DNA from 3 places in the Chitinophaga varians genome. Region 1 is predicted to be linked to each of the others. Evidence: riboswitches for the same ligand, from Rfam matches in the RefSeq annotation. Region 1 holds a riboswitch; each other region holds the start of a gene.

The links. A riboswitch is a leader RNA that binds a small molecule or an ion and turns the genes downstream of it on or off. The one in region 1 is predicted to bind thiamine pyrophosphate.
Positions count from the first base shown of each region.
Region 2: another riboswitch for thiamine pyrophosphate. It lies ahead of HGH92_RS24135 (HAD family hydrolase); the one in region 1 lies ahead of HGH92_RS05170 (TonB-dependent receptor).
Region 3: another riboswitch for thiamine pyrophosphate. It lies ahead of thiS (sulfur carrier protein ThiS); the one in region 1 lies ahead of HGH92_RS05170 (TonB-dependent receptor).

Region 1 is NZ_JABAIA010000001.1:1,277,947-1,288,077, reverse strand. Features, by position in the region: gene HGH92_RS05180 (DUF6443 domain-containing protein) at 1-3,771, shown strand, start outside; gene HGH92_RS05175 (hypothetical protein) at 3,775-4,713, shown strand; gene HGH92_RS05170 (TonB-dependent receptor) at 5,566-7,941, opposite strand; TPP riboswitch at 7,954-8,049, opposite strand; gene HGH92_RS05165 (single-stranded DNA-binding protein) at 8,251-8,658, shown strand; tRNA gene HGH92_RS05160 (tRNA-Met) at 8,768-8,839, shown strand; gene era (GTPase Era) at 8,954-9,823, shown strand; gene der (ribosome biogenesis GTPase Der) at 9,860-10,131, shown strand, end outside.
Region 2 is NZ_JABAIA010000003.1:111,555-121,685, forward strand. Features, by position in the region: gene HGH92_RS24095 (PP2C family serine/threonine-protein phosphatase) at 1-1,236, shown strand, start outside; gene HGH92_RS24100 (helix-hairpin-helix domain-containing protein) at 1,268-2,776, shown strand; gene HGH92_RS24105 (TerC family protein) at 2,800-3,612, shown strand; gene HGH92_RS24110 (hypothetical protein) at 3,674-4,636, opposite strand; gene HGH92_RS24115 (toxic anion resistance protein) at 4,650-5,750, opposite strand; gene HGH92_RS24120 (TerD family protein) at 5,793-6,407, opposite strand; gene HGH92_RS24125 (TerD family protein) at 6,444-6,998, opposite strand; gene HGH92_RS24130 (phosphoribosyltransferase family protein) at 6,988-7,830, opposite strand; gene HGH92_RS24135 (HAD family hydrolase) at 7,830-8,486, opposite strand; TPP riboswitch at 8,836-8,935, opposite strand; gene HGH92_RS24140 (dodecin family protein) at 9,195-9,404, shown strand; gene HGH92_RS24145 (universal stress protein) at 9,479-10,131, shown strand, end outside.
Region 3 is NZ_JABAIA010000001.1:2,671,746-2,681,876, forward strand. Features, by position in the region: gene HGH92_RS10840 (TolC family protein) at 1-1,333, opposite strand, end outside; gene HGH92_RS10845 (TetR/AcrR family transcriptional regulator) at 1,344-1,958, opposite strand; gene HGH92_RS10850 (TetR/AcrR family transcriptional regulator) at 1,971-2,576, opposite strand; gene HGH92_RS10855 (pyridoxal phosphate-dependent aminotransferase) at 3,154-4,413, opposite strand; gene dnaN (DNA polymerase III subunit beta) at 4,798-5,916, shown strand; gene HGH92_RS10865 (sterol desaturase family protein) at 6,245-7,087, shown strand; gene HGH92_RS10870 (hypothetical protein) at 7,124-7,375, shown strand; gene HGH92_RS10875 (lipocalin family protein) at 7,384-7,863, opposite strand; TPP riboswitch at 8,147-8,250, shown strand; gene thiS (sulfur carrier protein ThiS) at 8,301-8,504, shown strand; gene thiC (phosphomethylpyrimidine synthase ThiC) at 8,587-10,131, shown strand, end outside.

The sequences.
Region 1 (10,131 bases):
ATTGGTGCGACTGGATTGCCGGCAAATTCCGGAAATTACGACGCCGGACAATTATCGGTAAGTATTGCTACAGATGAAGATGGTGGCCAGGCTGTGGAATACAAAGACAAAACGGGGCTGCTGATATTGAGGAAACAACGTGCGACTGCCAATGCAGGTACAGCGCATATGGGCTGGTTATGCACTTACTATATTTATGATTATCTGAATAACCTTCGTTTCGTTATACCGCCATTGGGTGTTGAAAAGATCATTGCGGGTGCAAGCGTGGCTTCTGTGGCAGACGGGCTGTGTTTTCAATATACCTACGACGGCAGGAACCGGATGGCTACCAAAAAAGTACCTGGTGCCGGCTGGGCGGAGATGGTATATGACATCCGTGACCGCCTGGTGTTCACCAGAGACTCCAACCTCCGGGCGCAAAAACAATGGCTGGTCACTTTTTATGACCAGCAAAACCGGCAGGTAGAGACTGCGTTGTATAACAGGGATATATCCCGTGAAGCCTTACAGGCACAGATGAATATAGCTGGTAGCAATGCTTCCGGCAGTTATACATTTCCCGGCCCCGTCGACCTGGTAGTTGCCTATTATGATAATACGATTAGTACCTACCAGGCAACCAACTCAGTGACGCTGGAAAGTGGATTTGATACCGGGGATGGCGCTGATGCAGATGTTAAAATTGATCCGTCTATGAATGGCGGGACTGTTAATGTGGTGGTAAGTAATCCGCTGCCTGATGTATTCAGCAATGGTACATTGACGCCCTTGACGTTTACTTTTTACGATAGTTATGGTTTTTCAGGTGTACAAAGCCCGTTGACCAGCGATCTCAGTAAACCTACCGATCAGGGTAATGCATACGTTGAGCCGGTAACGATCAGTAACCTCGCTAATGGGTTGGTGACGGGAACGCGCACACGTATATTAGGGACAGACACCTGGCTGGCAACGACCACCTATTATAACGATAAGGGGCGGGTAACCCAGGTATTGGCAGATAATGCTACCGGTGGTATAGATGTAGTCACTACCCGTTATAATTTTAATGGTAAAGTTGTTAGTACTTACCATCGTCATAAAAACAGGCGGAGCGGTGTTACTCCGCAAACTACCCTGCTGACCGTAATGTTGTATGATGACCAGGGACGTGTGAAAGCAGTTAATAAACAACTGAATGATGTTACGCAGGTACGCACGGTAGCGCGTAATACTTATGATGAGACTGGTCAGCTTGTACAAAAAGAAATAGGCATTAAGGGTAATGATGCACCACTGGAAACGCAGCGCTACGAATATAATCTTCGGGGGTGGCTGCGCAGTATTAACAAAGACTATCTGAATAATGGCGCCGGTAACGCGCATTTCGGCCAGGAGCTGAGCTACGATTATGGATTTACTAACCAGGCATTCAATGGTAATATTGCAGGTATACGCTGGAAAGGATGGAACGATCCGGTGCAACGGGCGTATGGATATACTTATGATTCAATAAGCCGCCTGAAGGGGGCTGCTTTCTCTCAGTTTACTTCCGGCAATTGGTCGAATAATGACGTTGATTTCACGGTTAAAAACATCAGGTATGATGCTAATGGTAACCTGTTGAGCATGTACCATCGGGGATTAGTCAATAATGCTTCCGCTGATGTGGATAAGTTAGCCTATCGTTACAATGCCAATAGCAATCAGCTGCAATCCGTGTATGATACCGTACGGGTGAAAACCGGCCTGGGTGACTTTACCGACAGTCAGGCTGATGGCATCGACTATAACTACGATGGTGCAGGTAACCTTGTTAAAGATGAGAATAAACAGATCGCGTCTATTACCTATAACCACCTCAATTTACCTGAGTTGATTAGTATTACCGGTAAAGGAAATATCCGCTTCATGTATGACGCCACGGGTAACAAAATCCGTAAGACCGTAACAGACAATACAGGTGGTGTTGCAAAAGTAACCACTACAGATTATCTGGGAGGTTTGGTATATGAGAACGATAGCCTCCGCTTTGTATCACATGAAGAAGGACGGATCAGGCCTGTCTATCAAACCACGGGAACGCCAGCTTTTGTATACGATTATTTTGCAAAGGATCATTTAGGGAATACGCGGTTAGTACTGACGGATTCATCGAATTTGTCGATCTATACGGCTACGATGGAGACCCCCAGTGCTGCTAAGGAGAACCTGTTGTTCAGCAACATTGATAATACCAGAAGTAATAAGCCGGTGGGATATCCGGCAGATGAAAGCGCCGGTAAAAATGAATCTGTAGCGAAATTAACCGCAACAGGAACTGGTAAGAAGATAGGGCCGTCTCTGGTGTTAAGGGTTATGGCGGGGGATACCATTCAGGTAAGCAGTAAGGCGTTCTATAAATCCAATGGTCCGGCTAACAAAAATAATCCGGTTGTTCCGGCGGAAAATATGGTGGCAGATCTGATTGCGGCATTTGGAGGAACTACTTCTGCTGATGCAACGCACGGTAATGCTGCGTCTGCTGGCAATACACCATTCAATGCTAATTTTTACAATCAGGATTACCGCCAACTGAAGGAAAAAGAACCGGATCAGCAACCAGGAAAGCCGAAGGCATACCTCAATTATGTACTGTTTGACGACAAATTCAAAATGGTGGAGGAAAATAGCGGTGTGAAGCAGGTGAAAGCTGAACCGGACCAGCTGCAAACCCTCTCCCAGGACAAGATGGTCATTAAAAAGAGCGGATTTTTGTATGTTTATACCAGCAATGAAAGTCCGCAGGAAGTATTCTTTGATAACTTAGTAGTGGCGCATAGTGGCGGGCCGGTGATTGAGGAAACGCATTATTATCCCTTTGGGTTGACGATGGCGGGGATAAGCTCTAATGTATTGGCTGGTTCGCGTTATCCGGAAAATAGATTGAAGTATAACGGTAAAGAATTGGAGAATAAAGAATTTAGCGATGGCGGTGGTTTAGAATGGTATGATTATGGAGCGAGGATGTATGATGCCCAGATAGGGAGATGGCATGTTGATGACCCTCTGTCAGAAGTTAATAGGAGATGGTCAACTTACAACTATGCATACAATAACCCGGTTAGATTTATCGATCCAGATGGAATGGAGCCGGAAGACATTTCAGAAGTTGATGTCGCTGCAATTAGGAGGCAAGAAAACTTTATAAAGGAGATGAAGGCCTCTTTTTATTATTATGTTCTTCATATCGGTGATCCTCCTTCCGAAAATAATAGTAGCGAACAACCTTCTTCAAGCTCAGGGAGACAAGTTAAGATTTCCGATCTTCCTAAGGCGCAGAATATGGGAGCGTTTTTGAGTGGAACAATAAATTACTTGCAGGATGGAGACATGATTACAGGAAGTGAGTTGCTTGGATTTATTAATCCTCGTAAAGATGTGGAAGGAGAGCGACAAGCTTTTAACATTTTATCAAATATTACGAATATACTTGTTAAAAAGGAGGATAACTCCAGTGTTGAGTTGATAATTAATACAATTAATGGTAAAAATGTTGAGGATAAAGTAAAGACTGGTGCTGGAAATTTAGAAATCACTATTCACTCTGGAAAATCTAGAATCGTGATGGAGAAAAGAGAAGATGGGGGCGTTGGTATTAAATTGCAGAAGGTTGGTGTTAGCAGAGGTTGGCTCACTTTGTCTACTAGTATCTTGCCTGCAGCCGTAATTAAAAATGATGCATTTAATCTTTCGTTCTTGGTTAAGAATAAGCATTTAAGAATGCCTGCAAATTTAAAATCAAATTAAAGTATGGCGAGAGTATTGATTCTTTTGATGTTTTTTGTTTTTAGATTCAATGTATTAAAGGCAGCAAATATTGTTCTTTCTGCATCTGCCAGCGGAAGGTTTATCGTTTTTGAGAATACTCGGAATCAAAAAAAGGTGTTGATGAATCTTTCCGAAAAGAAGATGTTACGCGAATTAGATAGTTTATCTACACCAATAAGCTGGATCAAAGACTCTATTTTGATTTGTAAAGAAGAAAAGAACAACCAGATACTTATTTGTTCTTATAGTTTACATGGAAAGAAATATGAAGTGCTTGACTCACTTTCGAAGGAAATATGGCAGTTGTTGGGACGCGCTGATTTTGTTAGTTATCCCCTAAACGTCGACTTGTGGAGCGACCTTTTTTTTATTTATGTACAAGAAAGTAAAATATATAAATATTCGTTTAAGGAGAAAATATCTGAATGTATATTCGATCTGAAATTATCCTCAGAAGAGATGATAGACAATATATCTGTAAATAACGATTGTAAGCAAATAGCAATAAGTCTTAAAAAAGACGGAGAAGGGAAACATGTGATCATTTACCCTATTAAACAGCAAATAAAGGTATTGAATGAATTTAAAACTAATGAGCTCTCCGGAAGCTTTTGCTATTTTTTAGATGCCAATAATATAGCTTCATTTACTGTGACTTCAGAGGATGGTGATTTAACGACTCGGATTGAGGTATTTAATATAAAAAAAAATGTCAAAAGGAAGGTAGCTACTATAGAACATTTAAGTCTGTTCTATCCATTAGCAATTCCGTTTCAGAATAAAATTGTTATTAATTCATTCTCTCCGATTCCTTTTAGTGTCGATTTGAAAAAAGATAGTCAGAGTTTTAGTCGATTTTTAAACAAATGGTTGACACTCTTTAACGCTATTACAATTCATTATTCCTTTACTGCTGGTTAAGAGAGATCAGGGGTGCTTCGATTTAATTATAGAGGCGCTAAGTGAGCTAGATTGTGATTCTGCCAATATAACTGTTGTGGGGAGTCCAGATTGATAAATCAGTTATTCCTACTTATATAATCGCAAATGCCAGCTTGTTCTGCAAGCTGGCATTTGCGTATTGATAAAGATTGGAGCTTTCAATCCTGAGAGCCTTAAAACTACTATTCGTCTTGATGGTGATCGGAAAGAGGTATATACGAGAGCAATACGATAATATAACTATAAAAATTATGAAAAAGATATTGGAAGCACTTATAATGCTATTATTGATCGCCACCGTGCTAATAGAAGTTTACTGTGCTAATTGTGCTATAATTTTAGCTGTTCTTTATTATGCTTTACTTGCATGTGTATTAAGTCTTTATAGAAATATAGTACTTAATAGAAATTACTTTGATAAAACTAAAGAACGACCAATTGTCATAATTTTTAAAATTGCATGCTTTTACATGGGATTAGGATGCGCATTTTTTCTAGGCCGTAATTGGTCTGATTATCCGCTATATTTATGTATACCTCGAATACTTTTTTGGATAGTGATTGCACTATTTCCAATACTATATTTTAGGAATGCAAGGAGGAATAGCTATGAAGATTCCACCGATATCTAGGTTGGGTTAGAGTTTTGGAAAACGTATTATTAGCCTTTTGAATGAGCAATGGTATGGATATCTCTATGCGTTGGGAGGGTTTCCATTATCAGGAGAATAGATGGAGGTATATAGGGGCTAAATAGACAATGCTTATTAATTGATAAAGGCCAGCTTGCTAGACAGGCTGGCCTTTTTTGTTTAGATAGAGATTTATTACTTAAAACCCTACATTCACCCCAACAAAGAAATTAAACCCTGCCATCGGATAATAATAATTGCTGTACACCACCTTGTTCTGCTGCAGGTCATAGCTGCTATAAGTACTACCATTCGGCTCATACTTCGCATCAAAGATATTATTAAGCAACAGCTGCACACCTAACTCACGGAACAACGGCTGCGGCACTACGTAATTGAAGCGCAGGTTGTTCACATAGTAGGGGTTCAGGCTGGCGATTTTGCTGGAAGTATTGTCCATATACTGACGGCTGACGTATTTACCGATCAGGTCAACGGTCAGTCCTTTCAGCGGACGGGCAGTCAGCGTATAGCCGCCAACGAAAGAAGGGGAGAAGGAGATATCTGTTTTATTGTAGGTTTGGGTATGGGCAACACTGTTGTCGTCGTAGGCAACGGCGTTGTAGTCCAGCACTTTGTTCTGGCTGAAGGCGGCGTTGGCGCCGACAGTGAAGATCTCGCTTAGTTTCACGTTGCCACTCACTTCCACGCCTGCACGATAACTCTTCGGGATATTAGTGCGGACGTAGGCGCCTACATCGGTGAGCATGCCGGTTTGTACCAATTGGTTTTTGTAGTTCATGTAGTACACGTTGGCCTGCAGGGAAGCGATGTTGTTGCTCCAGGAGTAACCGGCTTCTACGTCGCGGAGTATTTCCGGTTTGGGCTGGGCTACGCCGTAGTTGGATTCGAAGTCCACGCGGTTAGGCTCTTTGTGCGCGATGGCGATAGACGCGAACACACGGCTGAGCGGCGTGAGGTAATAAGATATACCGGCTTTGGGATTGAAGAAGTTGTAGTTCACGTGCGGCATATAGGTGGGAGCAGCTTCGAAGCCGTCCATGTTGTACGCGATGTTGCGGTATTGCAGTTCGGCGAAGGCGCGCAGTGCTTCGGTGATTTTATATTCTCCTTTCCAGTAGATATTGAAATCGTTTTTATCGGCGGGGTAACGGTAGTATTCATGGTCTTTGTCGATGCCGGCTTTGGCCCATATCACTTTACCGTAGTGGTCGCCGGTGTAGCGGTTCCAGCCGCCGCCCAGGCTCCAGTTGAATTTGTTGCCGGTACGGTTTACGGAGAATACGCTGCCGTAGAAGTAGTTGTCGAGCCATAGTTGTTGCACGAGGTCGGTGGTATCTATGGTAACGCCGTTGTGTTGGTATGGAGGCAGACCATAATCCGCGAGGGCTTTATTGGCTTTGTAGTTTTCGTAGTAGCCACGGCCGCGGGTGAGGTGGAGGGCTACGTTGAAATTAAGGCTGGAATTAATTTCCTGGTTCAGGAACAGCTGGTAGTGGTCCTGTTGGTAGTTATCTGTTTCGTTGTCATAGGGTGTGCCTGGTTTTTCGGTGCCGGCGGAGTTGTAGGTACGGTTTGTTTTGAGCAGTGCTTCCGGCACGCCGTTCCACGCCTGGTAGGTTTTTTCTTTACCGGAAAAAACGTTGAGGCGGATGGCTGTTTTCCGCGAAATGTAGGCCGCGGAGGTGTAGAACGAGCGGAGATCGGAGGTGGCGCGGTCTATATATCCGTCGGAGGAGATTTTAGAGAGGCGCGCGTCGATGGTGAAGTGGTCGTTGATGAGGCCGGAACCGGCTTTGACGGTGTTTTTCCAGCTGTTGAACGAACCGTAGCTGCTGCTGATTTCGCCATAGGCTTTCTCGCGGTATTCGTTGGTACTGAGGTTGAGCGTGGCTCCGAAGGCGGCGGCGCCGTTGGTGGACGTGCCTACGCCGCGTTGCAGTTCGATGCTGCTGACAGAAGAGGCGAAGTCGGGCATGTTCACAAAGAAGGTGCCTTGCGATTCCGCGTCGTTGATGGGGATACCGTTGACGGTCACGTTGATGCGGGTGATATCAGAGCCGCGTACGCGCATGCCCGTATAGCCGATACCGGTGCCTGCGTCAGAATTGGTGACTACGCCGGGCTGCTGGTCCAGCAGCTGTGGCAGGTCCTGGCCGAGGTTGCCTTTTTTGATATCGGCGGCAGTGAGCGTGCTGTTGACGAACGGCGCGTTTTTACCGGCACGGAGACTGCTGATCTCTACCGGTTTCACCAGCAGACCGGTTTCTTCGAGAACGATGTCTGCCACCTGTGTATTATTGGCGGATTGTATTGTTGTGGTGTATGATTTGTAGCCGATATAGCTGGCTTGTAGTATATAACTTCCTTTTTTAGGGAGATGGACAGAGAAGTGTCCCTGCCGGTCTGTTAAGGCGCCGGTTTGATTCACAGATATGGTAACGCCTTCCAGTGGCCTACCGTTGGTTTTGCTGGTAACGGTACCAGTAACCAGGGATTGTGCATGTAAAGTGCCTGCCATAGACAGCAGCACCAGCAACATCAGCTGTTTCATTTCTAGTATGTCTGTTTTCGTTTTTTTAAATTCCTAACCAGCATTACCTGGTCCAGGTTCTGTGGGTGTGATCTCAGCCTGAAAAGTAAGGCACCCCATAAATCGCGGCGGAACGGTTGATCTCCTTGCGAAGCCACAAAGGTAGCACAAAAAAACATCTTTTGCGGTTTTGCTTTTCTGCCGGGGCTTTTACGTGAAGGAAAAATACTTTGCGCTCTTCTCCTGTGTGAAACAAAAAATTGCTTAATTTCCTGTTACACTTCTCTCAATCATCTTGTATTTAATTTTTAACCATTAAATCTTTATGAGATGATGAAACTTCAGTTTATCGGCTATCTGGGCCGGGATGTTGTCAGGAAAGAAGTGAACGGCAACGTGGTGCTCAATTTTCCGGTGGCCGTTAACGAGCGTTTCCGGAACCGTGACGGGGTACTGGAAGAACGGACCACCTGGGTGGACTGCTCCCTGTGGGGACGGGAAACCATGGCCGCGCACCTGCACCAGGGAACGCTGGTGTACGTGGAAGGCGGCCCCAGGGTGGAAGGGTATATTTCCCGCACCGATCAGCCTGCCGCGGCCTTAAGGCTCCGGGTGTACCACCTGCAACTGCTCAGCCGTAAGGATGACGACAGACGCCGTCCCGCTCCTGTAGAGGTCCCGGCCGTTCCGGAACAGGAACTGGTGGAAGAACAACCCGCCGATGATCTGCCCTTCTAAAAAAGACATGCATTCCAATATGAAAGCCAACCGGTTATGGTTGGCTTTTTCATTTTCTTTGAAAAAAGTTTTGGTGCGAATGAAATTAATACTATCTTTGCACCCTCATTGCGAGGTAGAGCAGAGGTAGCTCGTCGGGCTCATAACCCGAAGGTCAGTGGTTCGAATCCGCTCCTCGCTACAAAAGAGCGCATCAGCGCTGGTAAAGAGACCAGAAAGAGCCGAAGAAATTCGGCTTTTTTTATTTCCGTAAGTTTGAGTAGAGAAAAAGCAGCACAGCCTTTATTAGATAGTCATGCACAAAGCAGGTTTTGTAAACATATTCGGTAAGCCCAATGCGGGGAAAAGTACCTTGCTCAACGCCATCATCGGCGAAAAGCTCGCTATTATATCACCCAAAGTGCAAACCACCAGGCACCGTATCACCGGTGTCATCACCGAACCCGGTTACCAGATCGTATTCTCGGACACCCCGGGTATCATCGACCCGAAATACAAACTGCACGAGAAAATGATGGGTGCGGTAAAATCCGCACTGGAAGATGCAGACGTCGCCCTGCTGATCATGGACGCGAAAGACTCGCTGGAAGAGAACCTCGAACTGTTCGATTCCCTGCGCCTCAAAGTGCCGGCCATCCTCATCCTCAACAAAATGGACAACCTCTCCAAAGAGGATATGGACACGCTGATGGAGAAAGCGAAAGCATGGGGCAAAGCAAAAGTAGTGGTGCCTATCTCCGCCAGACAGAAAAAAGGTATCAAGGAACTGATGCAGGAAATCGTAGCGCTGCTGCCAGAAGGCAACGCGTTCTATCCGGACGACACCCTAACGGACAAGTCTACACGTTTCCTCGTGGCGGAAATGATCCGGGAGAAAATCTTCCAGCTGTTTGAAGAAGAAATCCCTTATCATACCACGGTGATCGTTACACAGTACCAGGAAAAAGAAACACTGACAAAAATAGCAGCAGAGATCATCGTTACCCGCGAAACACAGAAAGGCATCATCCTCGGCGAGAAAGGCAAATCCATCCGTGAGCTGGGAACACTGGCCAGACAAGACATCGAGAAATTCATCGAACGCAAGGTATTCCTCGAACTGCATGTGAAAGTACGTGGCAAATGGCGGGACAATGACCTGTACCTGAAAGAATATGGGTACTAGTCAGTAATTTTAAAAAGTAGTAATCATAATAATACAATGGCTGGATTTACAGTAGCTATAGTGGGCCGCCCCAACGTGGGCAAATCAACGTTGTTCAACCGTTTGCTGGAACAGCGCCGCGCTATCGTGGACGATCAGAGCGGTGTTACCCGCGATCGTCAGTATGGTATCGCTGACTGGAACGGCAAATCGTTCAACGTGATCGATACCGGTGGGTTTGTGACCAATAGCGATGACGTTTTTGAGCGGGAAATCCGCAAACAGGCGAAAGTGGCCATGGATGAGGCTAACGTGCTCATCTTCATGAC
Region 2 (10,131 bases), on a different contig from region 1:
AAAAACAGGCTGGCGGATATCCAGCAGCAAACCGTTACCATTCCCAATGCCACTGTGGGCAAGCCTTACCAGGCCACGCTCGACTTCCGGCAGTGGCCCGATATCACGTGGACGGCCATCGAAGGGCTGGAAGAATACGGACTGCAATATGATGCCGCCACCGGCATCATACAGGGTACGCCCGTAAAAAGCGGCGATGTCCGGCTTAAACTGCTGTTCCGCCTCACAGGCGGCGATGCGAACGCCGCTCCCCACGAAAAGCAGCTGCCGCTCGTCATTAATCCCGATCCCCGCTCGCTCTGGAAAAATATCCCCAGCGATATGGCCGGTCCCTTCTGGAAAGCAGACGATGTGGCCGAATTTGCGCCGCTGGGCGACCGTTGGGTGACCGTCGCCTCCAAACGGGGACGCTCCCACGCCAACGTAGGATCGTTCCGGGACGACGACTACGCTTTCCGGCACCTGGAACCCTCCGGCTGGAGCGTGCTGGCCGTATCTGACGGCGCCGGCAGCGCCAGACTGTCCCGCGAAGGCTCCCGCCTCGCCTGCGCCAGCATCATCGACTACTTTGAGCAGTACTTCCAAACCGCTCCTGTAACGGATATGGACGTCCTTTTCCAGGAATATGCCGCCGGTACCGGCACCGATACCCAGAAACGGATTACCCGCCTGGTATACGACACGCTGGGCAAAGCCGCTTTCGCCACCCATAAAAAACTGGAAGAATTTGCAGCCGTTCAACAGGTTTCCATAAAAGATCTGCATTCCACCCTTATATTTGTGCTGCTGAAGAAGTATGCATTTGGCTATGTCATCATGAGCTTTGGAGTAGGAGACTGCCCCATCGGACTGTTGAACAAGGACTGTTCCGCTATCACCCTGATGAACCGGCTCGACGTAGGAGAATTTGGAGGCGGCACGCGGTTCATCACCATGCCCGAAATTTTTACGAGCGACAAATTCCCCACCCGTTTCGGTTTTAAACTGGTGCCGGACTTCGCTTATCTCATGCTGATGACCGACGGTATCTATGATCCTAAATTCGTGGTGGAAGCTAACCTCGAAAAAATAGAGACATGGAAAGCCTTCCTGGACGACCTGAACGGCAACAACCCGGAAAAAGTGGCCCTGCCACTGGGCGCACACGCACCGGAAAGCGCCGGCCGCCTGTCTGCCTGGATGGATTTCTGGAGCCCCGGAAACCATGACGACAGGACCCTGATGATCATCAGTTAATTGCATATTGATTAGGTAACACCGTAACATCATGAACACTAAAACTGTCCATTCCGTCATTAACGCAGGCAAGTCTTATCAGTATATTGATAACGGCGAACCTATGCGTGGTGGAATGAAAGATGTGTATTTCAGCCCCGATAAATCTTATGTGGTGGCGTTCTACCGGGATGACCAGGATTTCAGCTCCCGCGAACGGCTGCGTAAAATTGTGACCGAATACTATAACAGTTTCTTTAACCGCGAAGGCGGCCACTACTACAAAGACCTGTACTGCTGGCCTACCGACATGGTGGAACTGGACAAAAAAGTAGGGTTGATCGTTCCCTGCTACAACCAAAACTTCTTTTTCAAAAAAGGATACGCTTCCAATGATCTGATCAGAGGAAAGGAAAAAGAGGGCAAATGGTTTGCTTCCCCCAAATTCAGGAACAAACAATTCGCCCTGCGTCTCGACGAAACGGAGCTGGGCAACTGGCTGAGTTATTTTCAGATCTGCGTCAATATCGCACGTGGGGTAAAACGCCTGCATGCCGCCGGCCTGGCCCATTCCGACCTGTCCTATAAAAACGTGCTGGTGGACCCGGTGAGCAAATCGGCCGCCATCATTGATATAGACGGCCTCGTAGTGCCCGGCCTTTTTCCGCCCGATGTGATCGGCACCGCCGATTTCATTGCACCGGAAGTGCTGGCCACCAAACACCTGGACGTCAAGGACGCCAACCGCAAACTGCCGAACCGGCTGACGGACCTGCACGCGCTGGCCGTCATGATCTATATGTACCTGCTGTATCGGCATCCGCTAAAGGGCGGCAAGGTACACGACCTGGACACGGAAAAAGACGATCTGCTGTCTATGGGCGAAAAAGCCCTGTTCATCGAACATCCGCAGGATGCCTCCAACCGGCCGAAGCTGAACCAGCTGAACCCAAAAGAGCTGCCCTGGGCAGATGTGACGAAACTGCCCTACACCATCACAGGCCCTTACCTGAAAGAGCTGTTTGACCAGGCCTTCATTACCGGCCTGCATCAGCCCAATAACAGGCCGCCGGCGGAAATGTGGGAACAGGCGCTGCTGAAGACCACCGACCTGATGCAGCCCTGCAGCAATGCTGCCTGCGAACAGAAATGGTACGTGTTTGATAATACCATCTCCCCGAAATGCCCGTTCTGTGGCACGCCGCATAAAGGCACCTTGCCGGTGCTGGATTTGTATTATGAATTTAAACCGACCGTCTGGAAACCGGAAAACCACCGGTTGATGGTCTACCATAACCAATACCTGTTTCAATGGCATGCCAACCGCAATATCATCCGCAATGAGCGGCTGACAGCGGAACAGAAAGTGCCTGTCGGCTATTTTACCTTCCATCAGAACAAATGGGTGCTGGTCAACCAGAAACTAACTACCCTGAAAGACCTGACGGAAGACAGGGAAATACCACCCGGCAGCATGGTGGAACTGACCGACGGCAAAAAACTCCTGCTCTCCCGCGAAGAAGGCGGCAGGGTGGTGATCATCACAATGGCGAACAAATAAATACCTATAAAAAACACACTGAAATGAATTTTGCAGAACTATTCCAACAAATTATTGACAATCCCATCCCGTCCCTGATTGTGGTGGGCAACCTGATTATCATCGAAAGTTTGCTTTCCGTTGATAACGCTGCGGTACTGGCCACTATGGTAATGGACCTGCCTGAAAAACAACGTGACCGCGCACTGAAGTATGGTATTTTTGGCGCTTATTTGTTCCGTGGCCTTGCGATGCTGTTTGCTTCCTTCCTGATCCAGTTCTGGTGGCTCAAAGCATTGGGTGGCCTGTACCTGCTGTACCTGGTGTTCAGCTGGGCAAAAGAAAAACGTGCCAAAGCCAAAGCCGCTGAAGAAGAAGAGGAAGCATCCATTGACAAGGAAAAAAACTGGCTGTATAAGATGACGGTAGGCGCTATCGGTCCCTTTTGGGCCACTGTGGCGCTGGTAGAGTTGATGGACATGGCCTTCTCTATTGATAATATCTTCGCTGCGGTAGCATTCACAGACAACATCCTGCTGGTTTGCCTCGGCGTATTTATCGGTATCCTCGCCATGCGTTTTGTGGCGCAGGCTTTCGTGAAACTGATGACTAAATTCGCTTTCCTGGAAACTGCCGCCTATATCGTGATCGCTATCCTGGGCCTGAAGCTGTCACTGTCCCTGTGGGAACATTACAACACAGAATCTCCGGTGACCAAATTCCTCGAAAGCCACATCGCTGACGTATGGACTTCTATCCTGACCGTAGGCGTGTTCCTGGTGCCGATCATTACTTCTGCACTGTTTAACGTGCCTAAAAGAGGCGCCACAGCTAAGCTGGAAGGGGAAAAGGCGTAATAAACAACTAAATACCTAAATATAAAAATTGCATTGGTCTTCGGGCTGATGCAATTTTTTTTTAGAGGGTATCGGTGTTGAGCATGGTGCGCAGGATGTTCGTTTGTACGTCATAGTTACCGATTTTCTGAAGGAAGTCTACCTCGGAGATTTTATCATAATACTCCTGCAGCAAAGCCCGGACATTGTCGGGGATAGCGGTTTTGAGGATATTGGCCCTGCTTTCCAGCTGATCGTTTTTATCGGTCATTTCCTGGATGATCCTGGCTTTTTTGGACAGGGAGTTGGTCCAGTCGATGTCCGGAATAGCGGAGAGGTCACACAGCAAAAACAGGTTTTTGGAGGGGAAGAAAAGGAAATGCCGGTCGATGTCCAGGAAGCGGTACACTTCCGCGATCATGCTACCGGTTTTGAGGCCACAGAAGAATTCCGTGCGGAACTCATGTTTGCAGAGCAGTCCCATGAGTTTCTTCTGGATAGTGGCGTAATTGTTTTTATAGACATCTGCCGCATCGTAATGAACGAGGGCCATCATCTGGTCCGCGGAGATATCGTAATAAAAATCCTGGGAGAAACGGCTGCTGAAGGTATTGATGTTTTTGGAGAACGGGTATTCGTCCGTGTTGTCCGACAGGGTTTGGTACAGCCTGCGAAGCGACAGGTTTATTTTCAGCGCCTGTTTTTGTTTGTCGAGGTCGTAGTTTTTTTCGGAAAAGACGGAGCTGTTCAGCTTCTCCATCATTTCTTTGTTGAGCTGTATTTCATCATAGATCAGGCTGACGTTCCTTTCGTTGGAGGCCTTGATTTTTTTCAGCAGCTCGATGGCGGATGCGGTGTATTGCAGGTGGAACAGCTCCAGCTTATTGATGTCCAGTTCTGGGTTGGTTTCGAATAATTTATGGACAACCTGGCTTCGGAGATATATTTTATAAATAATCTCTTCTTCAAAAAAAGCGGACAGCAGCTGTAGTTTGCCGTTGGTTTTATTTGAGTCATTTAATATAATCGCCAGGTTATCCTCCATTATCTACACACGGTTATCGAACATTAGTTACATTTTTCTTCAGCTCTGTTTCCAGGTTTTGCAGTTCACCGTTGAGCACTTTACGGCTTTCGGCGCCCTGGTCGTGGATCCTCTTCACTTCATGCAACGTTTCGATGAGCGACTGGGTGGTGCGTTTCAGTGTTTCGACAGACACCACGGTCTTTTCGTTTTCCCGTGCCACCTCGATGCTGTTCTGTTTGAGCAGGTCTGCATTTTTCTGCAGGATGGTGTTGGTGGTATCGGAAACTTTGCGTTGCATTTCCACGTTGGCCTTCTGGCGTTGCAGCGCTACCGCGATGGTGAGCTGGTTTTTCCAGACAGGGATGGTAGTGGAGATGATAGACTGCGCCTTTTCAGCGATAGAGGTATTGTTGTTCTGTACCAGTCTGATCTGCGCCAGTGACTGCAGCATGATGAAACGAACGATCTTCATGTCTGCGAGCCTTTTATCCAGACGGCTGACGAAATCGCGAAGGTCCGCAATTTCATAGTCGTTGTAGTTGCCGGCGTTGGCTTCCATTTCGGCCAGTTTCTGTGTCAGTTCATTATACTTCAGTTGACCGGAGATGATCAGGTCTTCCATCTGTTTAATATAGTTGACATTGCTGTCGAACATGGTTTGCAGGGAACTGTTGTCTTTCAGGGAATTGATACGGCCCGCTTTGATCTTGTTGGTGATCTTGTCGATGTTGGCCACTACGGTATCATATTTCTGGAAGAGTTTCTGCGCGTCGACAACGAGTTTTTTCAGGAACGGCACTTTGGAGAGAAAGCCCTTCAGCCCGCTGGGGTTGAGCTCATCCACGTCCACGTAGTTCAGCTCAGTGAGCAGTTCATTGATCAGGCCACCTACTTCTCCGGAGTTGTAGGTACGCACAGAGGTCAGGAACTCGTTGCTGTAGCGCTCCATGGAGCTCTGTACGTCGGCGCCGTAGTTCAGGATGGAGTTCACGTCGGTGGTGACCAGCGACTTATTGAGCTCATTATATTTCTGCGTTTCTTCAGGGGTGATACGGGCAAGGTCGGCATTGCCGTCTTTGTCCAGTCTTACCACGGGAAGCGCCTGATCAGTAACATTCGGATTAGATTCCATAAGGTATCAGATTAATGTGTGATAGCATTGCAAAGGTAAGGACTACAGGTATTGCCTGGACACAGTGTCCACAGTTTCCTGCAACTTACGGTCACGGGTGGGTTCTCCGATGGCGTTAAATTTCCACTCGCCGTTTTTCCTGTAAAATACGCCCATTACCATGGAGACGTGGCCGGCAAAACCGGGGCCGCTGGCGATGTCGTAAGTGGCAAATACTTCGTTTACACGGGAAGGGGTGCCTTCGTATATGCGGATGGAAGCAAACGGAATGGTGCCGAAATCGTGGCCACGGAAGCTGTTGAGCACAAAAGCGACGTAGTTCACGCTTGGGTTCAGGCGGGAGAGGTCTACGGTGATCACTTCGTTGTCGAGGCCGTCGTTGCCGTTCATATCACCCGTCAGGTCGTCACCGCTGTGGCGGATGGAGCCGTCCTGGGAGCGCAGGTTACCGAAATATACGACTTCCTGCAGTTGTTTTTGTTCGTTGAACAGGGCGCAGCTGCCGTCCAGGTCTACGGCTTCTTTGGATTTGGACATGCCGAAGAGGCCTTTCTTTTCGATGGCGCCCCAGTTGATGCCCACACAGATATTTTGCAGTTTAGTACCGTTGCTTTTCTCGAGGCTGATACGTTGGCCTTTTTGGAGATTAATTGCCATTTGTCGGGTTGTTTAATGGAAATGGTATGGAATAGATTAGTTGTATTTGTTCAGGTAGTCCTGCAGGCCGCCTTTCATGCCTACGCCTACAGCTTCAAATTTCCATTCGTCGCCGCGTTTGTAGATACGGCCGAACTCTACGGCTGTTTCGATAGAGAAGTCTTCTTCCAGTTCATATTTCAGGATCACTTCGTTAGTAGCAGGATCGAATATACGTACATAGGAATTTCTCACCTGGCCGAAGTTCTGTCTTCTGGCTTCTGCGTCATGGATGGTCACTACCACGCATATTTCAGTCACTCTTGGATCTGCCTTGGAGAGGTCAATTTTAACCTGCTCATCATCGCCGCCGCCTTCGCCGGTGAGGTTGTCGCCGGTATGTTCCACGCTGCCGTCAGGGGAAACGAGGTTGTTGTAAAACACAAAGTGCTGGTCTGACAGGATTTTTTTGTTGTCGCCCATCACAAAGATGGAAGCATCGAGGTCGAAGCTGGTGCCGGTGGAAGAGGAGTTCACATCCCATCCCAGGCCAATCGTGAATTTGGGAGCATTAATCGCCTGCCGTTGTCCTTTTTGCAAATTAATTGCCATGTTGTATGCTTTTATGTTTTCTATGAAAAATATAGTGGTTAATATACTGAAGATTTTGCTGATAGGCCCCGATGGTATGATAACCGTTGCCGATGGCCATATCATACAGCATATTGATAAACTGGTCCGACTGATTTTGCAGGAAAATACAAAATGAATCGAAATCGTAGTTGAGAATATATTTTACGATACGGGTATTGATGGCAAACCGCTCGTCCCGGATGATTTTCTCCAGGTGGAAGATCGATTTGACAAAATGATAGTTCAGATGGTTCTCGATGTTGGGATGAATGCTGTTGTTCTGCAATTCCGCATAATACAGCAGGTACATCTCGTTGGAGAGGCCGTAGGTGTCCACCATTTTGAGGATCATGCGTTCATGGCCGCCGGTGATACGGATATCGTCCAGGAACACGATGGTTTTGCCTGCCAGAAATTCCCGGTCGATATGAAACGAATCGTTGCCAATCAGTTTCAGCCGCTGTTCGGCGTCCAGTTCCCCGTAATCTTCCTTATAGGTGATGGTGCGGTGTACTTTCGTTTCCTGAGTGACAGGGTGCCCGTTGGCCGCCAGCCAGCGGTTGAGCCGGAACACGAAGTGGTTCTTCATGGAGAACGTAGCGGTGGGAATGAACGCATAGGGGCTGGACACCACCACCAGTTGTGGGATAGTGCGGCCTTTCAGGTGCTGTTCAATAAACCCGTCAGCCAGTGTGGCGCCGAACCTTTCAGCTACCAGGTCATCACCGAATTTAAAACGGCTGTAATCATCCGGACAAAATCCGAACTGGCTGGTGTCAGTGATTTTATGGAGGGAGTATGTCGTCGTCATCAGTTAAGCAGGCTTGAAATACATTGATTGTTGGAATTGACCAGTAACGAATGAATGCCGGCCCTGGTGGCGCCCCGGATATCAGACTTTACGTTATCGCCTATATGTATGATCTGTTGGGGCAGGACGGCCGCCCCGTTCCTGGTAGTGGCAATGGAATCGAGCATGAGCCGGAACATACCGGGATTGGGCTTGGACATGCCTGTTTCATCCGAATACAGCTGGAAATGCAGGTACCGGCCCAGTTCCAGCTCCTCCAGTATCTTCCTCAGGGTACGCCCTTTAATGAAAGCAGTATTGCTCAATAAGCTGAGGGTACAGTCCTGCCGCTGATGCAACGTACGCAGCACGTCCACGGTGGCGGAGCAATACACGACCGGCCGGTGCCGGAACACCAGGGCTTCCATTTCGTTGTACAGTGCTGCCAGGTCAATCGACCCAAAGTCGTACTGATGGTCATTGATCTCGCTGATCACCATCAGATGAAGGGTGTCGGTATCTAGATTGCCACCTGTTTTTTCGTTGATGGCATTGGCCAACAGGTCAATCCTGCGGAAGATACGTTCCACTTCTTCGAGTGATTTTTGCCGGGGATTAAAATGATCAAAAAAGAATTTCGTCCGTTCCCGTTTATAGGAAGGATTAGATCTGATCAAGGTTAACCAGAGGTCAAAGGAATAATGCTGGTAGTTGTTCATTCGTTGGTTATGGTGTATAATCCTCACGGATACTGCACAAATCAGGGTTAAACCTATTTATGGTAGCATAGTGTGAAAATAAGTGTTTACAAACGGGACATTCATCTTTTCCTGATATGCATGACTGAGCTGGGATTATAACAAAAAGCCTGCCGTAGTGTTTGTCAGCTAATATAACACATAATACTATACGGAAATGAAAAAATTGCAGGATTAAAGGATTGATAATAAACGGTTTGGTGACAAAATGACAACTTATCTAGTAGGTGTATGCAAAAAAAGAAAGGCGCCGGGTTCTCCAGTGCCTTTCTGGTGTTTCCTGCTTTCCTACGCTGGTATTACCCAGTTCAGGTTGTAAGGGTATAATCTCAGGTGTTGTTTTACCAAACCACCCCTTTTCAGAAACATCTGCTTACTATAATGAAAGGACCATGCCAGCGAACATACCTTCCGGAAACCGATTGATTTTCAATGAAAACCTTTACCGGCACAACCTTTTACTGTAGCGGGGATTGCACATTCCGGGTAGCGTTCCGGGGGAAATATTGCCTGCCCGCTTTGTCTTTATGCCTGCTGTAATCCGCCACGGTGCCGGGGTTAACCAAACCGGTAGGCAGTTTGTTTTAATATACACGCCCTATTTTTTCATCATTTAAAACTTTTCTTATGGCTATCGTTAAAGTAATCGAGGTGATCGCCTCCTCCGAAAAAGGTTTTGAAGACGCTGTGCAGAATGCCGTGCAGGAAGTAAGCAAAACCATCCATAATGTAGATTCTGTATTTGTGAAGGACTTCAAGGTACACGTAAAGGATGGTAAGATCACCACTTATGGGGCAATCTGTAAAGTGTCTTTCCGTCTTGATGAACAACGTTGAAACCGGCAGACAGGGATTGGGCGGAGCTAATGTTCAATCCCTTTTTTTTCACCACATCTGAAAATGAAGATGTCATGAAATCGATACTTATATTAACCGACTTTTCCGATGCCGCCTTTCGTGCGGCGGAATATGCTACCAGCCTGGCGCCTTTGCTGGGCGTGGAAAACCTGATCCTCTACCATGCTTACCGCACGATGGTACAGGGCTCCGATATACCGGTGCCCGCGCCACAGGTGGAGAACCTGGTCTATGTGGAGCATATGGAGAAACTGGCCTCCCTGCAGGACCAGCTGCGCATGATGACCGATGCCAACGTGAAGTATGAACTACTGGCGGAAGACGCGTATCTGCCTGACCAGTTGAACAAGCTCTGTCGTGAAAGAAATGTAGGCCTGGTCGTAATGGGCGTTGCAGGCAAGACGGGGCTGCAACAGTTTTTTATGGGCAGCAATACCTCACAGGTGCTGAAAGTAAGTGAATACCCGGTGCTGGTAGTGCCGCAGGAGGCTGTAGTAGGGAAAAAGATCAGCAGCGTTGTTTTTTCCACCGACCTGCAGAATATCTCCAAAGCCTCACTGGAACAGCTGCATCGTTTCCTCGACCTGCTCCGTCCGGAAGTTCATATCGTCAATGTGGAACCGCCCGCAGCCGATAAATATTCTGATAATACCAGGAATGAAATCACGCTGCTGCATGATACCCTGGAAAAGTACAATCCGGCCTT
Region 3 (10,131 bases), 1.4 Mb from region 1:
CTTTGCTTTTGATGATATCCAGTTCTGCCATTTTATATTGAAGCAGTGCTTCGTTGTAGCTGTTTTGCGCATCCGTGAGGGATGTTTCTGCGTTGAGCAGGTCTGTCAGGCTGGCGAGACCGAGTTTGTAGTTATTCTGGGTAGAATAATACACTTCGTTGGCCAGGTCTACGTTCTCCTTCTGGGTGTGGATAGTAGACAGGTTAGTGCGGACCTGCAGTTTGGCGTTTTCGTAGTCTGTGTTCAGACTGAGTGATATTTCCTCTTTCTGTTTGGCCAGCTGGCGCAGGGCCACATTTGCCTGGCTCACTTTCGCACGGCGGCCGAAACCATCAAAGATGGGGATGTGCAGCGACAGGCCTACGGCCGCGGCGCCATACCAGAAAGTAGCGTTGGCAGGATCATTTTTAGAGAACAGGAACTGCTGGCTCATCCCATTGTAGGAATAGCGGCCGAAGAGTGACAGGGAAGGATAGTACTCTGCCAGGTAGGCTTTTTTCTGGAACTCCTGCAGTTGTTGTTGTTTCTGTACGAGCTTAAATTCTGTTCTGTTTTCCAGGTTCATATCATCGTACTGCAATACGCCGGCTGCTTTGGTTTCAATCTCTTTGAGAGAAGCGCGCGGGATGGTAAAGCTGGACTGCATCGGCATGCCCATCACCCGTTTCAGGTTGTTGGCCTGAGTAGACGCGCTGTTGAGCAGTTGCGTGAGCTGGGTTTTGTAGTTGGTCAGGTTTACCTTGATACGGTCCAGGTCAATTTTTTTGGCGAGGCCGTTTTCGTATTGTGACTGGGTAGCATTCACCAGCTGGGTAAGCTTTTCGATATTGCTGTTCACGGTCACGATTTTTTCCTGTAATACCAGCAGCTGGTAATAAAGGCCGGACACGTTATAGATTACGTCTTCGGTGGATTTCTGCGTTTGCAGGGTATAATATTCTTCCCCGGCTTTAGCCGCTTTCAGGCCTGTAAATACAGCCTGGTTAAAGATCTGCTGGTTCAGTTCTGCGCCTACCGCGGCGGTATACTGGGTACCGAAGGCGATGGTCAGGGAGCTGTCTGGTTTACCGATAACGGTGCCAGGCAGAAGTGACTTCGGCAGTTTCAGGTTATCTGTATAGTTAGCATTACCAGTGATCTGCGGAAGGGCTTGTGCGCGTACTTCCTGTGTTTTGAATTTTCCCATTTCCTCTTCCATTTTTGTTCTGGAGAGTTGCTGGTTGTTATTCAGTGCAAACTTCAGCGCTTCCTGCAGTGTCAGTGGCGCCTGAGCGTAGGCATGCAATCCCCCTATCCCCATTAAGAGGATAAGCGTTAACTTTAATCGCTTCATACGTTGATAGTTATTCTTCTTCTTTGATTTGCAGATACTGGTTTACCAGCTTATGGCCTTTGATAGTGGCAATGCCCAGTATAAAATGTGCAGTGACTTGTTCCATCACAGCCGGCATATCGAATGTGTCCGGCGGGTACTGAAGCTGATCGAAGGCCGCGTCCAGCTGCAGCTGGCGCATACGGGCCATCACGTTCAGATCGAGGTTTTGCCGGTACAGGCCTTCCGACATGCCTCTTTTCAGATTTTCTGTAATGCCGTACAGGATACAGTCCCGCTGGAAGTTCTCAATATTTTTCCAGGTGTCCGGATGATATTTTTGTAGTTCAAACAACATGACCGGGTTAAACGATCTGGCCATATTGGTAATATACTTCATGCTGCGCACCAGTTCGTCGATAGCATTTTCCGCGTTGGCGTGTGTTTCCTTAAAAAATGTGCTGTGCGTGTCCAGCAGCTGTTGCATGCCTTCGTCGATCAGCGATTGTTTATCGGAAAAATGTTCATACACTGTTTTCTTGGACATCCCGCAGTCACGGGCAATATCAAACATCGTCACTCCTTTCACGCCGTATGTTCTGAACAGTTTTAGCGCCACCTCCTTGATTCTTTCCCTCGCTACCATGATCTTTTCTCTTTATGCTTTCATCGCGTTAATGAAAAAATCCACTAACAGTTTCTGTTTCTCTATAACCAGTTCAAATGTTTCTTCGTCCAGCTCTTCGTCGTTGGAAAAGTGGTCGGGCACGGAAAACCGCAGCCCAACAAGGGACTGCACCAACAAATCTGCTGTCTGTTCAGGACTGTCTACGTTAAACTCCCCGGAAGCAACACCCGCTTTGATCACCTGTGTTGTCAACGCTATTTCAATCTGTTTGGCCTTTTTCACACCTTCCTGGAAAACAGTAGGGCCGTCTTTTTGTATTTTAAAGATCTCCAGCCGGCAGAACTTACTGATGAAACCCTTCTTCACATCGATGATGTCATGCAGCGCTTTCGCGGCTGACGTGATGTTAGTGGCCACTTTATGCATCTCTGCAAAATAGAGCTCGGCTATTTTCTCCAGCACGGCCAGGTGCATGGCTTTTTTGTCCGGAAAATAATAATACAGGGATGCCTTGGAGCAATGAAGATCATCTGCGATCTCATTCATCGTGGTCTTACCTGCGCCATAATGAGTAAAACGCTTCAGAGCCGCCTCAAGGATCTTATCCCTCATTTCGTCTTTATTCTCTGTATGCATTAACTTTTTGACTTTTTTAGTTTCAAGGTCAAAATTAGGAAGTTTTTTCAATATAGAAGGGACATTGGTTGTTTTAACAGGCATTTAACTTTTCGATGACAAAAGTCAAAAAGTCAACTTTAATAGTCTGGACACTGCTGATCTATTCAGCCCGGAGGAAGAAAATTGGCAATAAAAACATCTACCAGTAAGGATTACGGCAGATTTTCACAACAATAAAATTATCATGTAAAAAATCAGGGGTCAAAGGTGGATATCATCCTCAACTTTAGCTATCCACTATTAACCTCTGGGAAAGGGGGCACTTTTTATCCGATCTAACTTATCCACATAACCGGTATTTGCCCTTCGGGCGATGCCTGTCTTTTGCTCCCATCTCCCGGGTACGGAGAAAACCCGGAGGCCTGTTGAAGTTTTCGAGGCCAACACCTAATATACTCAATATCATCACTGCCCAAACAGCCCAAAACACAATGTGGCCCAGGGCTTCAGCCCTGGGAAAAAAATGGGGCCAACCATTCCGGCCGGCCCCACAAGGCATATAAATTAAATAAAATAGCTAAATGATCAAATCATCCTATTTCAGTTTTTCCAGTGCTGCTTTCAGTTTTTCGAACATTTCAGGGATTTCCTGTTTCACGCAGGTGCCTACGCTGAGGCGGTACCAGGGTGAGTTTTTAGCGGCGCCGAAAGCGTAGAAAGGCACCAGGGCCAGTTTCGCTTCATTGAGGATGTAGGAGGTAACGGCGGCCTGGTCTTGCAATGCGGTGCCGTCGGCTGTGGTTTTACCTACCAGGTCCAGTTTTACGGTGAGGTAGATGGCTGCCTGTGGAGCGATCGCTTCTACAGGGTGACCGGCTTTTTTCAGGCTATCGAAGCCTTCATAGATTTTCACCAGTCTTTCTTCGATTTCGCCTTTAAAGTGCTGGAGGTATTTATCCACATTTTCTTTCTGTACGAGATAGCGGGCAGCGGCTTTTTGTTCTGCCATGGGGCTCCAGGCGCCAACGTGAGAGAGGATCGCTTTCATTTTGCCGATCACGTGGGCAGGGCCGAGGGCCCAGCCTACTCTTACGCCGGTAGCGGCAAAAGCCTTACTCATACCGTCGATGAAGATGGTGTATTCTTTCAGTTCAGGACGCAGCTGAACGGGATTGTAGTGATGTGTTTCGCCGAAGGTGAGCACCCAGTACATCTGGTCAAACATGATGTAGAGCGGCTTTTCGTTGGCACCCCTGCTTTTGTTCTCAGCGATCACCAGGTCGCAGATCTCTTCCAGCTGTTGTTTGTGGAAGGCGGTACCGGTAGGGTTCTGTGGAGAGCACAGGGCCAGGAGGGTAGCGCCTTTCAGCAGCGGTTTCAATTCGGCTGCGGTAGGCATGAAGTCGTTTTCCGCTTTGGTTTCCAGCACTACGTGTTCTGCTTCCAGGAAGTGGGTATAGTGGTTGTTGTTCCAGGAGGGCGTAGCGTATACGATTTTCTCGCCACGGTCAACGATCGTGCGGAAAGTAGCATAAATGATGGGGCGGCCGCCGCAGGAGATCACAATTTCTTTGGCCGGATCGTAGGTCAGTCCCTCACGCTCTGCTATAAAATCACCTACCGCTTTTCTCAGGTCGGCGATACCATCAGCCGGCGGATAGTTGGTCAGGTGTTCCTTATAGGCAGTTATGATTTCCTGTTCAAATTCAACCGGGATAGGGAACACCTTCGGGTCAAAATCGCCGATGGTGAAGTTGTAGATCTTCTCGCCCTTGGCCTGTTTCTCCTTGACTTCAGCTGCTAACTTGATGATTTCTGATCCAATCAATGTTTCGGCTAAATGAGACAGTTTCATAACCTGCTATTTTTTGTGGTTGTAGAATATTTTTTCAGCGCGGCAAAAGTAACCGATTTGAAGATAATTTAAAAGAAAAGCGATATTCTTTTTACAATCATCAATAACCATCGCCCATTGTTGGTTTTTATCTAAACCAGGTGCCGCATTTCTGCTTTTTATATAGCATTATATTATTTTTAAATGTGATTTTCTTTCGGCGCAGCCTGTGTAAAACCGCTTATATTTAGTGTATAAGATGTGATGAAATTCAGGGGAATAACAAAACTTTCTATCTTTGTTTACAGTACATTTACACCTTTTATCAGGGGTGCCATGTGAACAGACAGGCAGGAGGGCACAACTCCCCGGCAACTAAGAATGACAAGCAAACTAATATAGACCATGAAATTTATTGTTTCTTCCTCTACTTTATTAAAACAATTACAACAGATCAGCGGTGTTATCAATTCCAACACAGTATTACCCATACTGGAGGATTTCCTGTTCCTGATTGATAAAAATGAGCTGACCGTAGTTGCAACTGATCTTGAAACCGTTATGCGGGTGAAGCTGGAGGTGGAAGCCAAAGAGAACGGACGGATCTGTATCCCGGCCAAGATTTTGATGGACTCCCTGAAAAATCTGCCTGACCAGCCGCTGACTTTTCACATTGACCTGAATTCCTACGCCGTGGAAATCACTTCAGACAATGGCAAGTACAAGGTAATGGGAGAAAATCCGGAAAACTTCCCCAAAGAGCCGGCTGCTGACGACACCACGTCTTTTACGATGAGATCTACAGCACTGGTAACAGCGATCAACAAAACACTCTTTGCCGTTAGCAACGACGATCTCCGCCCGGCCATGACCGGCGTTTTCTTCGAGCTCGGCACGGAAAGCCTCACATTTGTTGCTACAGATGCGCACCGCCTGGTGAAATATGTAAGAACAGATGCGAAGTGCCCGCAGGCAGACACGTTCATCGTGCCTAAAAAACCGCTGAACCTGCTGAAATCCGCACTGCCGGACAACGATTCTGAAATCAAGGTTTCTTACAGCCAGAACCACTTCTTCGTACAGCACGAAGGCGCACAGATGATCTGCCGCCTCATCGATGCCCGTTTCCCGGACTATAAAGTGGTGATCCCTAAAGACAACCCTTACCGCCTCACCGTGGTAAAAAGCGATTTCCAGAACGCCCTGAAACGTGTAGGCGTGTTCGCTAACAAAAGCACCAACCAGGTAGCACTGAATATTACCGGCAGCGAACTGCAGCTCTCCGCACAGGATGTTGACTTCTCCTTTGAAGGCAACGAACGTATGAGCTGTCAGTACACCGGCGACGATATGCAGATCGCCTTCAATGCCAAATTCCTCATCGAAATGCTGAATGCTGCTGAAGGTGATGAAGTGACCATCGAACTGGCCACTGCCACCAAAGCCGGTATCCTCAAACCTTCCGAAAAAGAGGAAAATGAAGACCTGCTGATGCTGGTAATGCCGCTCATGCTGAACAACTAATACCCGCTTTTCAGCCGCTAAAGTGAACGGCTACACTAAAAGCCATATGCTTATAGCTAAAAGTTTATATATAAAGCAATCTCTTCCAAAGAGGTTGCTTTTTTCTTTGCCAGTGGCGGAAAAGAGCGCTTATTTATTCCCCAAAAAGTCGTAATTTTTAACCGGGGTAAACAGGAAAAACAGCTTATAGGAATACAGAGACAATCACTGATTTAATTTATTATACCCCACCTATCCACCCGTTTGATATTGTTGGCCTGGCCGGAAAACCTTGATAATTTCAGAAAGCAGAGAACACACATTTCCCGGATATATCTTATTACCAGTTATGGTAACGTTTTTTGAAAATATTCCGTCTTATTACCGTACCGCTATCCTGGTAGGCGGTTTACTGTTGTTGTGGATCATCGAAGGGTTCTTTCCCCGTTTCACCTTCCGCGGCAGCAAATACCGGCATGCCGGTACCAACCTGTTTTTCACCCTCACCACCGTGATCGTGAATACCGGATTTGCGTTCCTGATCGTAAAGGCTTCACAATGGACCAGCAACGCCCGCTTCGGGCTCTTATACTGGCTGCACCTGCCCCTGTGGCTGCATACCCTGCTGGCCATCCTGATGCTGGACCTGATAGGTGCCTACCTCATTCACCTGGTGCAACATAAAATAGGGTGGATGTGGCAGTTCCATAAAATACACCACATCGATACACAAATAGACGCCACCACTGCGTTACGCCATCACCCGGTGGAAAGCCTCTTCCGCGTGGGTGCGCTTCTACTGGCCATTCTCTCCATGGGCGTGCCGTTCTGGATGGTCATGTTTTACCAGTCACTCTCTGCATTTATGTCACAGTTTAACCACGCCAACATCAGACTGCCTAAAGGGCTTGATAACGCCCTCAGCTGGATTATCGTTTCCCCTGACATGCATAAGGTGCACCACAGCCATTATCAGCCGGAAACAGACTCCAATTACGCCAATATCTTCTCGATATGGGACCGCATTTTCGGCACCTTCATTTTTATCCCGGATACCACCTCCATCCGATACGGGCTGGACGAATACCGGGACAACCGTTACCAGGAAGTAGGGCCGCTCCTGAAAGTACCCTGGGAACAATCCACCGTAGCCAACAATGATAAGATAAGTGGAGTGAGCAGTAACCTGTAGACTGTATTCTTTTACCTGTTTATTAAATCCGAACATATGCAACACTCAACAGCACTCACAAAAACAGCCTGCATTGCAGCATTGGTCATCGGCGTCCTCTCAGCAGCATTTGCTTTTGCCACCAAAACGCCCACCTATGCCGTCGCCTCCGGCGCAGCAGCAGGTATAGTAGGCCTCGTATCCCTGTATATCGGCAGAAAAAATATTGATGATATGCAGCTGGCCGCTGCCGGCATCTTTATGGCTGTAGTAGCCTGCCTGGTAGGACTCTGGCAAATGTATAACTAAAGACATGACTAGCGGCTCCGGCGATACCGGTCTGTATACCCCTCCGCTGCCTTCAACGGAAACAGCACCAGTGATGTGTCGGACAGCTCCCTGATAATGGTGGTGTCTATAACGGCAGCCGTATCCTTTACGCCTTCCGAATGGCTCCATAAAAACAGCGTGTCATTGTTCAACGCCCATTTTTCATATACCAGCGTATACATGTTGATAGACTTTGCAGTACCGTTCCTGCGCAGCTGAAACCCCTGCATCTCCTTGTCCAGCCCTGCTACAGGCTGTATCCATTTCCCTATGAGCTTAGCTGTGTCCACCCGCAGCGTATCAGTTACAGCAGCGATGCTGTCGGTAACGCCGGCATTGCTGCTGTCTGTAACCACTACCAGGCTGCTGTCGTGCGCTGCCTCTTCCGGCACAGGTGCTTTCTTTGACTTACACGCTACCAATAACAATAATAATGGCAATAGTGACGGTAACTGTTTTATTAACATGAAACTAAATTACGAATTACCGGTATATGCGAAAGATATTTTTTAACCCCACCGTCAATCAGGCTGTGCGCTCCTCCTTATTCTTTTCAACATCGTTAGCTTATCACGGCCAGTCATACATACTAAATCATATCGGATATCGCTCAACACCCACATATTTCGTATAACCGTTTACGTTATTAAAAGCTATTTATCCGGATTCTTTTTTGGGGTATGATTGCCACAGCCATCCGTCGCCCGGAAAATTATCCTCCTGCAATTATTATTTTTTTCTTACTTTTATCCCTCACTTTAGGGGTGTTTATCCCGTACCCGGGATAAGCTGAGATGATACCCTCAGTACCTGAAGCAGCTCATACTGCCGTAGGGAAAAGTAACTGAACTTTCTCATCTTCCACATCCTTAAAGTTTATTGTTTCACTTAAATTCCAACACGCATGGAAGTGCTTGTAAACAATAAACTTTATGCGGTGCAGCAAGGAATAACCATTGCTGCGCTCTTACAGTTTATTCAACTCTCCGCCCAAAAAGGTATTGCTGTTGCGGTCAACGACCAGGTGGTCCCGCGAAACTCGTGGAATGACCAGCCATTGCAGCCGTCAGACAGTATCACGATCATCCGCGCCACTCAGGGCGGATAGTTCGGTTTCCTTATTTCGTTTAACCATTACCGTTATATATGCATAACGGAACGATATTCTCATGTCCACAAAATCCTTTCTCATGCAAAAACAACCCGTGGCCATCAGCCGCACGCCCTTTCCCGCCTCAGAAAAAATATATGTCAGCGGGACTATCCATCCTGTAAAAGTCGCCATGCGGCAAATAACACTGACAGACACCCGTATTCACGGCCGCAAAGGCGATGCCGTGCCCAATGAACCGGTAGTGGTATATGACACCAGCGGCCCATATACCGACCCGTCCATCGACATAGACGTTACCCGCGGCCTGCCCAGGCTGCGTGAATCCTGGATCACCGGCAGGGGAGACGTGGAACAACTACCGCAGTATACCAGCCCTTATGTACGGCAGCTGCAACAAACAGGCGACAACATGCCAGGCATGAGCATCACCGCCCAACCATTGCGCGCACTGCCCGGCCGGAATGTGACCCAGCTCTACTATGCACAACAGGGAATCATCACGCCGGAAATGGAATATATCGCCATCCGCGAAAATCAATACGCAGAAAAATACTACCAGGAAAACAGCCCGCTCTGGCACCAGCATCCGGGCAACAGCATGGGCGCCAACATTCCTAAAAAACAGATCACGCCCGAATTCGTACGCCAGGAAATAGCCGCCGGACGCGCTATCATACCAGCCAATATCAACCACCCGGAAAGTGAGCCCATGATCATCGGCCGCAATTTCCTCGTGAAAATCAATGCCAACATCGGCAACTCCGCTGTTACCTCCAGCATCGAAGAAGAAGTGGAAAAAGCCGTATGGTCCTGCCGCTGGGGCGCAGACACCATCATGGACCTCAGCACCGGCAAAAACATCCATGAAACCAGAGAATGGATTATCCGCAACTCACCCGTGCCCATCGGTACCGTACCCATCTACCAGGCACTCGAAAAAGTAAACGGCAAAGCAGAAGACCTCACCTGGGAAATTTTCCGCGACACACTGATTGAACAGGCCGAACAAGGAGTTGACTACTTCACCATCCACGCCGGCGTATTGCTGCGCTATATACCGTTAACGGCTAAACGAACAACCGGCATCGTTTCCCGCGGCGGCTCCATCATGGCCAAATGGTGCCTGGCCCATCACAAGGAAAACTTCCTCTATACCCATTTCGAAGATATCTGCGAAATCATGAAGGCGTATGACGTTTCCTTCTCCCTCGGCGACGGCCTCCGTCCCGGCAGCATCGCCGACGCCAACGACGCGGCACAGTTCGCAGAATTGGAAACACTGGGCGAACTCACCAAAATAGCCTGGAAACATCATGTACAGGTGATGATTGAAGGACCCGGCCACGTGCCCATGCACCTGATCAAAGAAAACATGGACAAGCAGCTCGAACACTGTCACGAAGCGCCTTTCTATACCCTGGGCCCCCTCACCACCGACATCGCGCCCGGTTACGATCACATCACTTCCGGTATCGGCGCGGCCATGATCGGCTGGTTCGGCACCGCTATGCTTTGCTACGTTACGCCGAAAGAACACCTCGGACTGCCTAACAAAGAAGACGTACGGCAGGGCGTGATCACCTACAAAATCGCCGCCCACGCCGCCGATCTTGCTAAAGGC